3 regions of the Marinobacterium sp. xm-d-579 genome follow, and region 3 is predicted to be linked to each of the others. Evidence: predicted binding sites of a transcription regulator. Region 3 holds the regulator's gene; each other region holds the start of a gene.
What was found. The regulator LexA, encoded in region 3, represses DNA repair genes until DNA is damaged. The targets are predictions, from matches to a motif close to TACTGTNTANNTANACAGTA.

Region 1 (5,180 bases), on a different contig from region 3:
CGCAGATCGGCACCGCGACGCACGCTGGAACGACCGCGACCACGACCACCGCCGCCACCGAACATGTCGCCAAAGACATCGCCAAAGATATCTGAGAAGCCACCTTCAAAGCCGCCGCCCATACCACCTTGGCCACCCAACCCAGCATGACCATACTGATCGTAGGCCGCTTTCTTCTGCGCATCCGACAGTACTTCGTACGCTTCGCTGATCTCTTTAAACTTGAGTTCAGCCGCCTCGTCATCCGGGTTGCGGTCAGGGTGATACTTCATCGCTAAGCGACGGTAAGCCTTTTTGATGTCACGGTCAGATGCATCACGAGAGACACCTAAGAGTTCATAATAATCTTGCTTGCTCATACTGCGTGTAAACCTGTAATTACGCTATCGTGAATATGACAACGCGGGAGTAAAGACCCCCGCGCTGACACACGATTTTGTGAGAGTCTTAACTCTCGTTATTGCTTGCTAAGCTTACTTCTTGTCGTCTTTGACTTCTTCAAACTCAGCATCAACAACGTCATCGCCTGCATCGCGAGCTGCTTCCGCTTCAGCGCCTTGGCCAGCTTCTGCTTGTTGTGCAGCCTCTGCATACATCTTCTGAGCAACACCCGAAACCGCTTCTGTTAGCGCTTCAGTTTTTGCTGTGATCTCTGCAGTGTCAGAGCCTTTCAACGCCTCTTCAAGTGCAGTGATGGCTGCTTCGATGTTCGATTTCTCTTCATCAGAAGCCTTATCACCCGCATCTTCTAGCGTCTTACGTGCTGTGTGAACCATGGCATCACCTTGGTTACGAGCTGCCGTTAGCTCTTCAAACTTCTTATCTTCTTCAGCGTGCGCTTCGGCATCCTGAACCATCTTCTCAACTTCGTCATCGCTTAGACCAGAAGAGGCTTTAATAACGATCGACTGCTCTTTGCCAGTCGCCTGGTCTTTAGCAGAAACGTTTAGGATACCGTTAGCATCGATGTCGAAGGTCACTTCGATCTGTGGCATGCCACGTGGTGCTGGTGGGATATCGGCAAGGTCGAAACGGCCCAGCGACTTGTTCTGAGTCGCTTGCTTACGCTCACCCTGAACAACGTGAATGGTTACCGCTGTCTGGTTGTCTTCCGCTGTCGAGAAGGTCTGCGACTTACGCGTAGGGATAGTCGTGTTCTTGTCGATCAATGGTGTAGCAACGCCACCCATGGTTTCGATACCTAGAGTCAGTGGTGTTACGTCCAGTAGAAGAACGTCTTTCACATCACCTGACAGTACCGCACCCTGAAGCGCAGCACCCATCGCTACCGCTTCGTCTGGGTTAACGTCTTTACGTGGCTCTTTACCGAAGAACTCAGCCACTTTCGCCTGCACCATTGGCATACGAGTCTGACCACCGACGAGGATAACGTCGTCGATTTCAGAAGCGGATAGGCCAGCATCTTGCAGTGCAATGCGACATGGCTCAAGTGAACGTTGTACAAGATCTTCAACCAGTGACTCTAGCTTCGAACGAGACAGTTTAACGTTCAAGTGTTTAGGACCTGTTGCATCCGCAGTGATGTAAGGCAGGTTAACGTCAGTAGACTGTGCCGATGAAAGCTCAACTTTCGCTTTCTCACCCGCCTCTTTTAGACGCTGTAGCGCTAGCGGATCGTTGTGTAGATCGATGCCAGACTCTTTCTTAAACTCGTCTGCTAGGTAGTTGATAACCGCAAGGTCGAAGTCTTCACCACCTAGGAATGTATCACCGTTGGTTGCAAGTACTTCAAACTGGTGCTCGCCATCAACGTCTGCAATTTCGATGATCGAGATATCGAAAGTACCACCACCTAGGTCGTACACTGCAATCGTGCGATCACCGGCTGCTTTATCCATGCCGTATGCAAGTGCTGCAGCGGTTGGCTCGTTGATGATACGTTTAACTTCTAGGCCTGCGATACGACCCGCATCTTTTGTTGCTTGACGCTGAGAGTCGTTGAAGTAAGCAGGAACCGTAATAACCGCTTCCGTTACCGATTCGCCTAGGTAATCTTCAGCAGTCTTCTTCATCTTCTTAAGAACTTCTGCAGAGATCTGAGGCGGTGCTAGCTTCTCGCCTTTTACCTCAACCCAGGCATCGCCATTGTCCGCTTTAGCGATGTTGTAAGGCACCATTTTGATGTCTTTCTGTACAACATCGTCTTCAAAACGACGACCGATTAGACGCTTGATCGCGAATAGAGTGTTGTCTGGGTTAGTAACTGCCTGACGTTTCGCCGACTGACCAACCAGAGTTTCGCCTTCTGCTGAGTAAGCAATAATCGACGGAGTGGTGCGATCGCCTTCAGCGTTCTCAATAACTTTAGTTTTATCGCCTTCAAGTACTGCTACACACGAGTTGGTAGTACCTAGGTCAATACCGATGATTTTACCCATGTTTAAATCTCCTAATGACACCGCACTGGGTGTTTAAAACTGTTTTACCTTAACCCCTATATGGGTGTGGTCTTTCAAATATCAAGTCTGGTTTGTAAAAAGGTATTAACCTTTAGCAACCATCACCATCGCAGGACGAACTAGGCGACCATTAAGTAGGTAGCCTTTCTGCATCACAGCAATGACAGAGTTTGGTGCTGCACCTTCCGCTTCAACCATCGACATCGCTTGATGGTGCTCTGGGTTGAACGCCTCACCCTCTGGGTTGACCACTTCTAGATTGAATTTAGCAACGCCATCGATGAACATTTTGTGCGTCATCTCAACGCCTTCACGAAGCGGTTTAACCACCTCATCTTCGACCTGGCTCGCTTCAATAGCGCGCTCTAAACTGTCGATGACCGGCAGTAGCTCTTCGGCAAATTTTTCAACGGCAAACTTACGCGCTTTATCCACCTCAACCTCGGCACGGCGACGCTGGTTAGCGATCTCCGCTTGGGCACGAGGTTCAAGCTCTGCCAGCTGTTTTTGCAGCTCAGCAATCGTCGCATTCGCAGCGGCTAGCTCTTCTTGAAGGGATTCAACGGTCAGCTCTTCCGTCTCAACCAGCTCAGGCTCTACAAGATTCTCTTCAGCCGTCGCGTCAACTTGACTCTCTTCAACCTGATCTTGGTGTGTCTGATCTTCATTCGCCATGGTGTTATCTCCAGAATCATTCAATCTTGTCTCCTATGTGGTATCGACCATCTGAAATTCAACCCTTCCACGCGCTTTTTTGACCTAAGACTGCACTTTTCTGTTGCCTAATTCACAAACATTGGTTAAAAATACAGTAACTGTATATCCAAACAGGTATTAAGCCATGTTAACGCTACTCAGCATTCGAAACTTTGCGATCGTCTCGACACTCGACCTGGAACTGAAATCGGGAATGACCGTCGTCAGCGGTGAGACCGGTGCCGGTAAATCGATCATGCTTGATGCACTGGGATTAGCCTTAGGCAAACGCGCTGAAGCCGACTCGGTTCGAGAAGGGGCAAAACGAGCTGAGATTAGCGCCGCGTTCGATATACAAGCACTACCCGAAGCGAAACGCTGGTTAGAGGCGAATGAGCTAGAGTCGGAAGAGATTAACGAGTGTATTTTACGCCGTACACTGAGTGCCGACGGTCGCAGCCGTAGCTATATTAATGGCCACCCCTGCCCACTGAACCGCGTCAAAGAGCTGGGTGAGCTGCTTGTCGATATACACGGCCAGCACGAACACCAACGACTATTAAAGCGTGATTTTCACCGCACCCTGCTAGACAACTACGCCAAAGCCAATGAGACAGCACAGGAAGTACGTAAACTCTTTACCCAGTGGCAATCAAAGCAGAGTGAGTTGAAACGCCTTCAAGACATGAGTGAAGAGGCGAATGCGCAACTGCAACTGCTGAGCTATCAAACGGAAGAGCTCAACCGTTTAGACCCTCAAACAGGTGAACTGCAAGCCTTAGAAGAGGAGCAGAAGATACTCTCCAACGCAGGGTCAATCCTTAACAGTGGCCAACAGATCCAGATGCTTCTTAGTGAGGGTGAAGAGAGCAACGCCACGGCAATACTCAACCAAGCATTGCACCTGTTGGGCGACATTGAAGCGGACTCTCCTGCCCTTCAGCAGACCGCCGAGATGCTTAACGCCGCTCTGATTCAAGTGGAAGAGGCCGAACGCGAGCTGAGCCATTTTGTTCAACGCGTTGAGTTGGACCCTGAGCGCCTACAAGAGGTGGAAGATCGCTTAACCAGCATCTACGATCTAGCCAGAAAGCACCGCATTGCACCAGAGCAGTTACCGGAATTAAAAGACCAACTAAATACTGAACTCGACTCTTTGGCACACGTCGATGAGAACTTAGAGCAACTCGAAGCAGAGGTTGCGACGGCTTATGCCGCATTGATTGAGAAAGCCCGCCAACTTAGCAAGCTGCGCAGCAAAGCAGCCAAACAGCTTGATAAAGAGGTGAATGAACAACTTGCCATGCTGGGCATGAACAGCGCGCGTTTCACAGCCAGTTTGAGTGATATCGATCCTAAATACATTACGGCTCAGGGCTTGGAAGAGATTGAGTTCCTGATCAATACCAATCAGGGCCAAACCGCAAAACCGCTGGCCAAAATTGCCTCGGGTGGTGAGCTGTCACGAATTAGCCTTGCGATTCAAGTTGTAACGGCTAAGACGACTGACACCCCGACACTCATTTTTGACGAAGTCGATGTCGGTATTGGCGGAGGCATTGCCGAAGTCGTTGGACGGCTGTTACGTCAATTGAGTGAACGAGCACAAATTCTCTGTGTCACACACCAACCTCAGGTGGCTTCACAAGGAACCCAACACCTGTTTGTCAGCAAAGGCGCAGACACCGGTTCGGTTGAGACCAAAATCACACCACTCACCGAAAATCAGCGCATTAATGAGATCGCTCGAATGCTGGGTGGACTTGAGATGACTGATACCACCCTTGAGCACGCTAAAGAGATGCTGACCAGCGCGCTATAGACTGGTCGATTCAAACAGTGGCGTGTAAACTAAAGCCACTTTGAACAGTAACAGGAACAACCTGAACATGCGCAAGCTCATCATCTCTGCCTTTCTTGCTACTCTCGTGACCGGCTGTACAACCTTTCCAGGCGTGTACAAAATGGATGTTCCGCAAGGCAACCAGGTGACACAAGAGATGGTAGATCAGCTTCGCCCTGGAATGACGCCGAGCCAAGTTCGCTATGTGCTAGGAACACCCC
Region 2 (5,180 bases), 420 kb from region 3:
ACTTCAGAGAAGTCACGTGCACGGCGCAGGAGCCGGTTGGCAATACGAGGAGTACCGCGAGAACGACGTGCAATCTCGTGCGCACCACCCTCATCGATTTCAGAACCACTTAAACGTGCCGTTCGCATGACAATATTGGTCAGATCGGCAATCGAATAGAACTCTAACCGCTGCACAATACCGAAACGATCACGCAGTGGTGACGTCAATAAGCCGGCACGTGTCGTAGCACCGACTAACGTAAAGGGGGGCAGTTCCAGTTTGATCGATCGTGCAGCTGGGCCTTCACCGATCATGATATCGAGCTGGTAGTCCTCCATCGCGGGATAGAGTACCTCTTCGACACTGGCACTGAGTCGATGAATCTCGTCTATGAAGAGCACATCTCCCGGCTCAAGATTGGTCAGAAGAGCTGCAATATCACCCGCTTTCTCTAAAACAGGGCCAGAGGTGGTTTTAATTTCACTGCCCATCTCATTGGCAATAATATTGGCCAGTGTGGTTTTACCCAATCCTGGCGGGCCAAAGATCAGAGTATGATCCAGTGCTTCATTACGCTTGCGAGCGGCATGGATGAAGATCTCCATCTGCTCTCGAACTTGCGGCTGACCTTCATAGTCTTGAAGTGTCTTAGGGCGAACCGCGCGATCATGCACCTCTTCATTGGGTGTCTTAACCGGCGATATAAAACGATCAGGTTCAATCTGCATCTTAGCTTGCCACCATCATCTTAAGTGCCTGACGAATCAACGATTCTGTATCGGCCGTCTCACCCAATTCGGTGACCGCTTTTTCAATCGCCTTAGTTGCTTGCAGCGGTTTATAACCCAATGCGACCAGTGCCGTCTCTGCATCTGCTCTGTAATCGACGGTAGGCTTCGCATCCACGATGGGCATTGCAAAATCACTCAGTTCCGCTTCAACACGGGTCGGTAGCTCAAGTCGATCCAGCTTATCCTTCATCTCGATGATTAAACGCTCAGCGGTTTTTTTACCGACACCCGGCAGACGTACCAGGGCTGTACTGTCCTCATGCTGAACCGTTCGAATGAACTCTTGGACGGAGATACCCGAAAGAATGGTCAACGCCAACTTAGGCCCCACCCCATTCACCTTGATCAGGGTTCGAAACAGAGTGCGTTCGTTTTTGTCGGCAAATCCATAAAGAAGCTGTGCATCTTCACGCACAACGAAGTGTGTATACAGCGTTACAAAGGTGCCGACATCCGGCAATTTGTAGAAGGTATTCATGGACGCTTCCAGTTCATAACCGACACCGGAAACATCTATCAGCAATTCAGGAGGTGACTTCTCTACCAATTCACCTGTTAAACGACCTATCACAATCTGACCTCAATAAAGTAACGCATTGATATTATTCGAAAGCATCTACAATCTCCATCGCCCTTTTACTGAACGACGAGTTCCCGCTGTCGCTATTAAGCCTTGACGGGTATAGGCATGACAAAGTGCGATGGCCAACCCATCAGCCGCATCGATCTGTGGCAACCCCGGAAGTGACAAAATACGTTGCACCATCATCTGGACCTGCCCCTTATCCGCAGCGCCAGTTCCAGCTACTGCCTGCTTCACCAGGCGTGCCGCATATTCATGAACCTCTACGCCTCGATTGACGGCCGCTACGATAGCTGCCCCTCTAGCCTGCCCGAGCTTAAGCGCAGAGTCAGCGTTACGAGACATAAAGACCTGCTCTATCGCACACTCTTGAGGCTGGTAGCGCTCAATCAGTTCAGAGACACCGCTAAAGACTTGGTTTAACTTATCAGGAAGGGTCGCATCTGCGATTTTGATACAACCACTGGCAACGTACTCAGCCTTATTACCCTGAGCATTGATGATGCCGTATCCGGTAATTCTTGAACCTGGGTCGATTCCCAATATCAGCATCGGTCGCCTGTCGTAGAGATTGTTGTAATGCTGTATATACTAACAGTAGTTGTGATTGAGACCAATACCTTAAACAGACAGCGGTTGACAGGCTAAAGCCAGTCACCGGAGCATTAAATTCGATTAGCAAGTCCAATCGATCGCGGTTTGGCGCGGGGCGCCAATACGCTCCTATAGTAGGACTTTGCAACGATCTCTCTGCGTAGCTCGACTGTAGGAGCGAATTTGAGCGCAGCGAAAAACCGCGATCAACTCGCATCTGCGAGTTGTAAGTCTTTCAGCATTTTCCAGAGACACAAAAAAACCGGCTTACCGCCGGTTTTTTTTAATCAAACACTCGATTAAGGTGTTTTACGCAACTTGATGTTTAGATCACGCAGTTGAGCCGCGCTCACTTCTCCCGGTGCTTCAGTCATTGGACAAGCCGCTGACTGAGTTTTAGGGAAGGCGATCACTTCACGAATCGAAGTAGAACCCGTCATCAGCATAATCAGACGGTCAAGACCAAATGCCAGACCCGCGTGTGGTGGCGCACCAAACTTAAGCGCGTTCAATAGGAATCCAAACTTCTCGTCCGCCTCTTCATCACTGATACCCAGTACTTTGAAGACCGCTTTCTGCATCTCTTGATCGTGGATACGAACCGAACCACCACCAAGCTCACAACCGTTAAGAACCATGTCGTAGGCACGTGACAGCTGACCTTCAGGCTGAGCAATCAACTCTTCTGGTGAACAGCTCGGTGCTGTGAATGGGTGGTGAAGCGCTGTCATGCTGCCATCGGAGTTCTCTTCGAACATTGGGAAGTCGACAACCCATAGTGGCGCCCACTCACGCTCAAGCATGTTAAGGTCTTCACCCACTTTGATACGCAGCGCACCCAAGGCTTCGTTAACGATGTTGGCTTTATCCGCACCGAAGAAGACAAGATCACCATCTTTCGCTTCAAGGCGCTCCATAATCTGCAGCGCAATCTCTGCACCCAAGAACTTAACGATTGGAGACTGAAGGCCTTCAGCGCCAGCCGCTAGATCATTCACTTTGATCCACGCCAAACCTTTCGCACCGTAGATTGATACATACTTAGTGTACTCATCAATCTGCTTACGAGTCAGCTCAGAACCGCCCGGTACTTTAAGAGCCGCGACGCGACCTTTTGGATCCGTTGCTGGGCCAGCAAACACTTTAAAGTCGACAGTTGCGACCAGATCTGCAACATCAACCAGCTCCATAGGAATACGCAGGTCTGGCTTATCAGAACCAAAACACTGCATCGCCTCAGAGTATGGCATGTGCGGGAACTCTCCTAGATCGATGTTCAATTGATCTTTGAACAGGCCACGGATCATATTTTCAGTGATTGCCATCACCTCGTGCTCATCAAGGAATGAGGTCTCGATATCGATCTGAGTGAACTCTGGCTGACGATCAGCACGCAGGTCTTCATCACGGAAACACTTAGCAATTTGGTAGTAGCGATCAAAGCCAGAGACCATCAGCAGTTGTTTAAACAGCTGTGGTGACTGAGGCAGTGCGAAGAAGCTACCTTCATGAGTACGGCTTGGGACTAGGTAGTCACGTGCACCCTCTGGTGTAGCACGAGTCAGAATCGGCGTTTCGATATCTAGGAAACCTTGATCTTCAAGGTAAGCACGAACCTGGTGAGTCACTTTAGAGCGGAAACGAAGCTTCTCTTGAATCTCTGGACGGCGGAGATCGACGTAGCGGTGACGAAGACGAACATCTTCACCCACTTGCTGGTGCTCATCCAACTGAAAAGGAGGAGTTTCAGCCTTGTTCAGGATGATCAGCTCTTTACCCAGCACCTCGATAGCACCCGTTGGCATATCCGGGTTGGAAGTACCCTCTGGCCGAGCACGAACAAGGCCTTTAACCTCAACTACGAACTCGTTACGGCAGCTATCCGCCAACGCGAAACTCTCTTCGCGATCTGGATCAAACACAACCTGTGTCAAACCCTCACGATCACGAAGATCTAGGAAGATTACGCCACCGTGGTCACGACGACGGTGCACCCAACCTGCCAGGGTAATTTCTTGTCCAATATGTTCTTCACGAAGATCGCCGCAATAGTGGCTGCGCATAACTCTGCTGTCCTATCTACTAAAACCCGCTGAAACGAGTATTAACTAAAATGGTTAGGCCTATGGCCGAAAGGCGAGAATTATACCTGAATTAACAGGCTATTACAGGGCAATTTTTGGTATTTCAAAGAGTATCTTGTGGATTCTAGAGCGGGTGACAGGCTTAAGGCCTGTCACCTTTGGGACGTCAAACTATCTACGAAGAGCGGTAACTGGTTTTCAACCTGTCAAACGCTGATTATACCGCTCTAAACTCAACTTCACCGGTTAACAAGGCATCCAAACGCTCTTTGACAGAGGCTAGCTCATCTGAGCTGTAAGGCTGTGCTGGCACTTTCCCCCAGACTGGTCCTGGCCAAGCAGGATCACTCTCTAACCGGGCGATAACATGTATATGCAATTGGGAAACCATGTTACCTAGATTCGCAACATTCATCTTTTTGGCCGCGAAGATATCGGATAACGCTTGAGCCAGTGCACTGGTCTCCAGCAGCATCTGCTGTTGATCCTCTGCACTGAGATGGTAGATCTCTGTCATACCCGCACGACGAGGTACAAGAATCAGCCAAGGATATTGGCTATCATTCATCAGCAAAACCGAAGAGAGCGGGAAATCACCCAACTTAATCGTATCCGCAGCAAGTTGAGCATCTAGCTGAAATTCGAGTTCTAGTTCATCCATTTCTATATACTCCTCGTAACGACCTAACCTTTTCTTAAATATAGACCAAGCAGATGGAAATTAGGACTCATCAATCCATTAATAGTATTGATAAGCATCGTTGGAATGAACTTAAGGATTCCGACTATCCCTTTCTGCGTCATGAATTCTTGGCCGCGATGGAACATTCAGGGTCTGTTTCGACGGAACAGGGTTGGCAACCCTGTCACTTAGAATTAATTGAGGAGGGTGAGACGATTATCTATCTCCCTCTCTATATTAAATACCACTCTTGGGGTGAGTATGTTTTTGATCAGAGTTGGGCAAACGCTTTCCATCAATCCGGCTTAAACTACTATCCAAAGCTTCTAAGCGCAGTCCCTTTTACGCCATCAACCGGCCCGAGATGGGTAGGTAAACTGAAAGCTGAAGAGTCTCTACAGAGAATATCCCAAGCGATTAAAACCTTTGCTAGCGAGTACAAATTAGAGAGCTGGCACCTTCTC
Region 3 (5,180 bases):
TCAGCCTCATCCAGCACCAACACCTCTACGTTGTAGAGATCGATATCCTGATTTCTGACGAAGTCGATCAAGCGACCCGGTGTCGCGACCAAAATATCGACAGGCGCTTTGGCGAGTGCTGCACGCTGCACGTCATAATCCATGCCACCTACCAGCGAGACGATACTTAAACCAGTGTATTTACATAGGCCTTCTGCATCGGCTGCAATCTGCAGAGCCAACTCTCGTGTCGGTGCAATGATCAATGCACGGGGTTCACCCTTGCGCGGTTCAACATCCAACTTGAAGTCGAGAAGATCGGTAATGATCCCGATTAGAAAAGCTGCAGTTTTACCGGTACCGGTCTGAGCCTTACCAATGATGTCACGGCCTTGAAGTGCCGGCTTAATCGTTGCCGCTTGAATCGGTGTTGCGTACTCAAAGCCAAGCTCATGAATACCACGCATCAATGAGTCTGGCAGATAGAAATCGTGGAAACGATCCTTACCCTCTTGAGGCTCTACAACAAACTGATCAAGGCTCCACTCTTGCGAGCGACGAGGTTTGTCGTCACGGCTTTTGCGGGGACGACGACGCTGGGTGCGACGCCGCTTTTCATTTGAATCTTGATTACCTTGTTGCTGTTCAGGGTTGGTATCTGTAGTCAAAATCGGGATCTCTCAATCAATAGATCATTCAAAATGGCGCGCAAAAGGAGGAAGCGCATCGATCAACTGCTGTCCATAACGACGTGTCACGACACGCCTATCAAGTAAAACAACACGACCGGAATCATTCTCCGTACGCAGTAATCTGCCTGCCGCTTGAGTTAGTTTGATAGAGGCTGCGGGTACACTTATCTCCATGAAAGGGTTACCACCGCGGGCTTCTATCCACTCAGCCAAGGTCGCATCCACAGGATCATCTGGAACACTAAAAGGCAACTTGGTAATGATAACATCTTTTAGGTAGTGACCGGGTAGATCTACACCCTCTGCAAACGACGCCAAACCAAAAATAACACTGGGTTCGTCACGGTCGATTCTCGCTTTGTGCTCTATCAGCATCGCTTGCTTACTGAGTTCACCTTGAACCGTTAAACGCGACAGCAGTTTGGTATCCATTAACTCTTCGACTCGACGCATTTGGCGCCAAGAGGTAAACAGAACCAATACAGAGGTTAAATTGGGTAACTCTCGGTTAAGCCAATCAGCAACCTCTTCGGTATGAAGATCCGCTTTTGAAGGATCGAACTTCATTTTCGGGACATGCAAAACGGCCTTATTGGCGTAGTCAAAAGGACTAGGCATTCGCAGTGCTGGCGTATCCAAAGGGAGACCCAATTGAGTAAAGAGGGAATCAAACCGCCCAAGGGCCGTTAGCGTTGCTGAGGTTAAAACCGCACCGTAACACTGATCCCAGAGCAGATCTTGAAGATGGTTTTGAGCGGAGACAGGGGCGCTGTGAAGTTCAATATCGCGACCCGCTTCAGACTCATGACGAACCAACCACCTTGCAACTTTATCCTCTTCATTTTCAATATCTTGCGAAAAACTTCTACACAGCCACATCATCTTCTGGACACGGCTAAACTGGGTACTTAGCGGTGGCAACCAGCGCTCCCCTACACCCTTATCGAGTGCAGACTCTTCATCTTCCATCGCCCCTTTAAGGGCATTAATAATCTTCTCTAACTGAGGATCAACCTGTGATAAAAACTGAGCCAATTCACGTGTCAGGCTAGCCAAACTGTCGGGTACCCTGCCTTGCGGGTAGCGCAACCTGCGCTCATCCACCGGGAGTGGCAAAAACTGTTCAGAGACTAGATCGTCCAGACGCTGCAAATGCCCCTGAACCACATTGAGACTGGATTGAATACGACTGATTGGATCTTGCAAAACCAATGCAGAATCCGCTTCATCCAACAGCCCTTTTAACTGACGCTCCAGGGTTTTGAAGGCCTTTTCACTCGCTTTAACTCGCATAGAGAGCGCGAAGTGGTTAGTCGCCTTATCACCCAGATGATGCGCCTCATCAAATATGTAGATTGAATCGGCCGGTTCAGGAAGAATCGCACCACCGCCTAACGCCAAGTCAGCCAGTACAAGATCGTGGTTGACCACCAAGAGATCGGTTGTCTCAATATCGGCCCTAGCACGATAAAACGGACAGGCGTTGAAATGCGCACAGCGACGATTAGTACACTGCATATGGTCTGAGGTAAGCGGCATCCAGGTCTCATCATCCAGGTTGCGCTCTAGCTCATCACGATCACCCTTCCAACGACCACTGGCAAACTCATCCAACAGGCCGCTGTACTCTTTGATCTGTTCAGGCCCCAAAACTTGGGCCAACTCATCTTCAAACAGGGCTGACTGTGAAAGATCCTGCTGATTACTAAGAAGAGACTCTAATCGGCTAACACAGAGGTAGCGCCGACGCCCTTTAGCAATTTCGTACTTAAATTCAATACCGGCGTGCTCAGCCAACTCAGGAAGATCTTTTAATAAAAGCTGCTCCTGAAGCGCAACGGTAGCGGTCGAAATGATCAGCGTTTTACCTTTAGCCTGCGCTATTGGAAGTGCGGCCAGCAGATAAGCAATGGTTTTACCGGTGCCCGTTCCAGCCTCTACGGCGACCAGATGATTTTCACCCAGACGCTGACCCGCATCGTCCGACAAGATACCACCCAACTGCCGTGCGACCGCTGCAATCATATGCTTTTGTGCATAACGAGCCTTTAAATCGCGAGCATTTAGAAATGCGCGATAAGCTGTCTGTATGGTGGTTTGGGTCTCTTTGTTAAGCACATCGCCTCCGAATTAGTTGGCCATCATACAAAAATACTGGATATACAAACAGAAAAAACTTGACGACATTTAAAATACTGTATAAAAATACAAATACTGAATAAACAGACAGTCATTTAAATTCCAATCAGTACTGTCATAGGGGGCGTTTATGAAGCTTACAAATCGTCAAGAAGAGGTGCTGGATTGCATCCGTCGCCATATTGATGAAACAGGATTTCCACCTACACGCGTCGATATTGCTCGCGATCTAGGGTTTAAATCTGCCAATGCAGCAGAGGAGCACCTAAAGGCCTTAGCACGTAAAGGGGCCATTGAGATGATCCCTGGCACCTCTCGCGGTATCCGTATCGTCGGTGAAGAGGAGGAGCAGGAGGGCCTAGCGATCATCGGTCAGGTTGCCGCAGGTGAACCCATCCTCGCTGAACAACACATCGATGATTACTGCACCATCAGCTCAGACTTCTTTCGCCCAAGAGCAGACTACCTACTCCGTGTCCGCGGCATGAGTATGAAAGACATCGGCATTATGGATGGTGATCTCTTAGCAGTTCACCAAACACGTGAAGCACGTGAGGGTCAGATAGTCGTTGCTCGTGTCGGTGAAGATGTCACGGTAAAACGATTCCACCGCGATGGTCACATGGTCTACTTGATAGCAGAGAACGAAGAGTTCGACCCGATTAAAGTTGATCTTCGTGAAGAGCAGTTAACCATCGAAGGCTTGGGTGTTGGCGTAATTCGTCAACAGAATGACTTTTAAAGGTAATCACCATGATTGCTTACAATCAATTTGCACAGAATGATGCGGGTCTTAAACCACTGGTTTTGACTGAGCTGGTTCAGCACACCTCAGAGGTAAATCTGAACACCATGCTTCTGCCGATGCTTGCCGCATTAAGTCAAAAAGAGAGCTGGCTGGTTATGTTAGAGCCGCCAAAATCTTTGACTAAGCAGGTGCTGGCGGATGCAGGTGTCGACCTCAAAAAAGTGTGGATACTTCGTCGTGATAAGCGCCATGGTTTAGACAAACTGGCTCAGCGCGCACTGCAAGCGGGAACCTGTCACACACTGATCTGCTGGCACAATGACCCTGCCGATGACGCGTTAGTCAGCCAACTGAAACGCACTCAGATCTGTAGCGAAACAGAGTGTCTATTGGTACGTAAAAAAATTTAGCCTCCCCCTTTGCTGCGTTGTAGCAAAGACCCCCATAGCCGCTCTTTGAGCGGCTTTTTTATTTAGCTTGAATCAGACCCTGAACCATCATAGGCTCAATAGAGGAGTACCACTTACAAGGAGAATAGTGTGGGATCGCACAAGCCAAATCAGCAGCCGTATCAGTTAACCGACTTCCCTATCCAAACATTTGATAAGATCCGTTATGCCGATACCGATCGTCAGGGCCACGTGAACAATGCCGCATTCAGTACCTACCTAGAGACAGGCCGTGTCGAATTTCTCTACGATCCAAAAGACCCACTGGCCAATGACAATTGCGAATTTGTCATTGCCAGTCTGCATTTGAACTTTCTAGGTGAGATCACTTGGCCAGGACGTCTGGATATTGGCACCGGTGTAACTCGGGTGGGTACCAGCTCATTTGGGCTCTACCAGGTGTTGTTCCAAGATGACGTCTGTGTCGCGACGGCAGAGACGACCATTGTTCAGATGGATGTGAGCAGTCGCAAATCAGCCCCTCTTGCGGATGCAACAAGACACTATCTGAATGATCATCTCTTTGTGAAGGGTGTTGAAACAAAAGGAATGAACTGAGTTTACCACTCTTGCGCGTTAGAGCGATGTCTTAGAATCATCGCTCGTAACTGCTCAAACCAACCCTGCAACTGAGTCTCCAGTTGCTCCTCAAGGTTTGGTTCTTTGGCCAAATCTATAATTGCTATGTCAGATTGGCTAGCGCTCTCTTGCGAGGGAGGTAGGGGTTTATGAATAGCTTTGATGGCACTGATCAACTTAGACAACCAACTACCGGAATCCTGACAGAGCAGCTCCATCTCATCCAACTCACTGGAATGGATTCCCTGTTGCTTAAAAGCCTTGCTCAATTCAGAGGGTGTCGACTGGGTCAGCAGGACACGCTCACGTTCAGCCAACTCATTAAGATAGGCTTTATAGGCGCTGTCTAAATGAAACAGCGCAGCCTCTTGCAGGCCACGAAGCTTCATACGATTGGTCGATTCACCGGTCAACTCAGTGTTGATACCCACCAGCGCGTATTGTGCAAACGCGAGTGTTTGATTCACACGCTGGGAGTATAGGTCAGCCATTAACGCTTCTTAGCTTTGGCTGCTTCAATTTGCCACATACCATTGGTGAAGTAAGCTCTCCAACCAGTCGCCTTACCGTCAACTTCCGTCATAAGGTACTGCT

Region 1: the regulator LexA is predicted to act here: its motif matches at 3,234-3,253, upstream of recN (DNA repair protein RecN).
Region 2: the regulator LexA is predicted to act here: its motif matches at 1,937-1,956, upstream of ruvC (crossover junction endodeoxyribonuclease RuvC).

Annotation. Positions count from the first base shown of each region.
Region 1 covers NZ_WBYP01000001.1:554,717-559,896, forward strand. The annotation lists gene dnaJ (molecular chaperone DnaJ) at 1-359, opposite strand, end outside; gene dnaK (molecular chaperone DnaK) at 474-2,399, opposite strand; gene grpE (nucleotide exchange factor GrpE) at 2,505-3,095, opposite strand; gene recN (DNA repair protein RecN) at 3,262-4,938, shown strand; gene XMD579_RS02930 (outer membrane protein assembly factor BamE) at 5,006-5,180, shown strand, end outside.
Region 2 covers NZ_WBYP01000002.1:680,111-685,290, forward strand. The annotation lists gene ruvB (Holliday junction branch migration DNA helicase RuvB) at 1-710, opposite strand, end outside; gene ruvA (Holliday junction branch migration protein RuvA) at 712-1,344, opposite strand; gene ruvC (crossover junction endodeoxyribonuclease RuvC) at 1,390-1,908, opposite strand; gene aspS (aspartate--tRNA ligase) at 2,250-4,013, opposite strand; gene XMD579_RS06920 (HIT domain-containing protein) at 4,252-4,695, opposite strand; gene XMD579_RS06925 (GNAT family N-acetyltransferase) at 4,749-5,180, shown strand, end outside.
Region 3 covers NZ_WBYP01000002.1:256,025-261,204, reverse strand. The annotation lists partial or broken gene XMD579_RS04935 (DEAD/DEAH box helicase) at 1-647, opposite strand, end outside; gene dinG (ATP-dependent DNA helicase DinG) at 672-2,789, opposite strand; gene lexA (transcriptional repressor LexA) at 2,941-3,552, shown strand; gene XMD579_RS04920 (SulA-like leucine-rich domain-containing protein) at 3,564-3,968, shown strand; gene XMD579_RS04915 (thioesterase family protein) at 4,098-4,565, shown strand; gene XMD579_RS04910 (DUF6586 family protein) at 4,568-5,077, opposite strand; gene topA (type I DNA topoisomerase) at 5,077-5,180, opposite strand, start outside.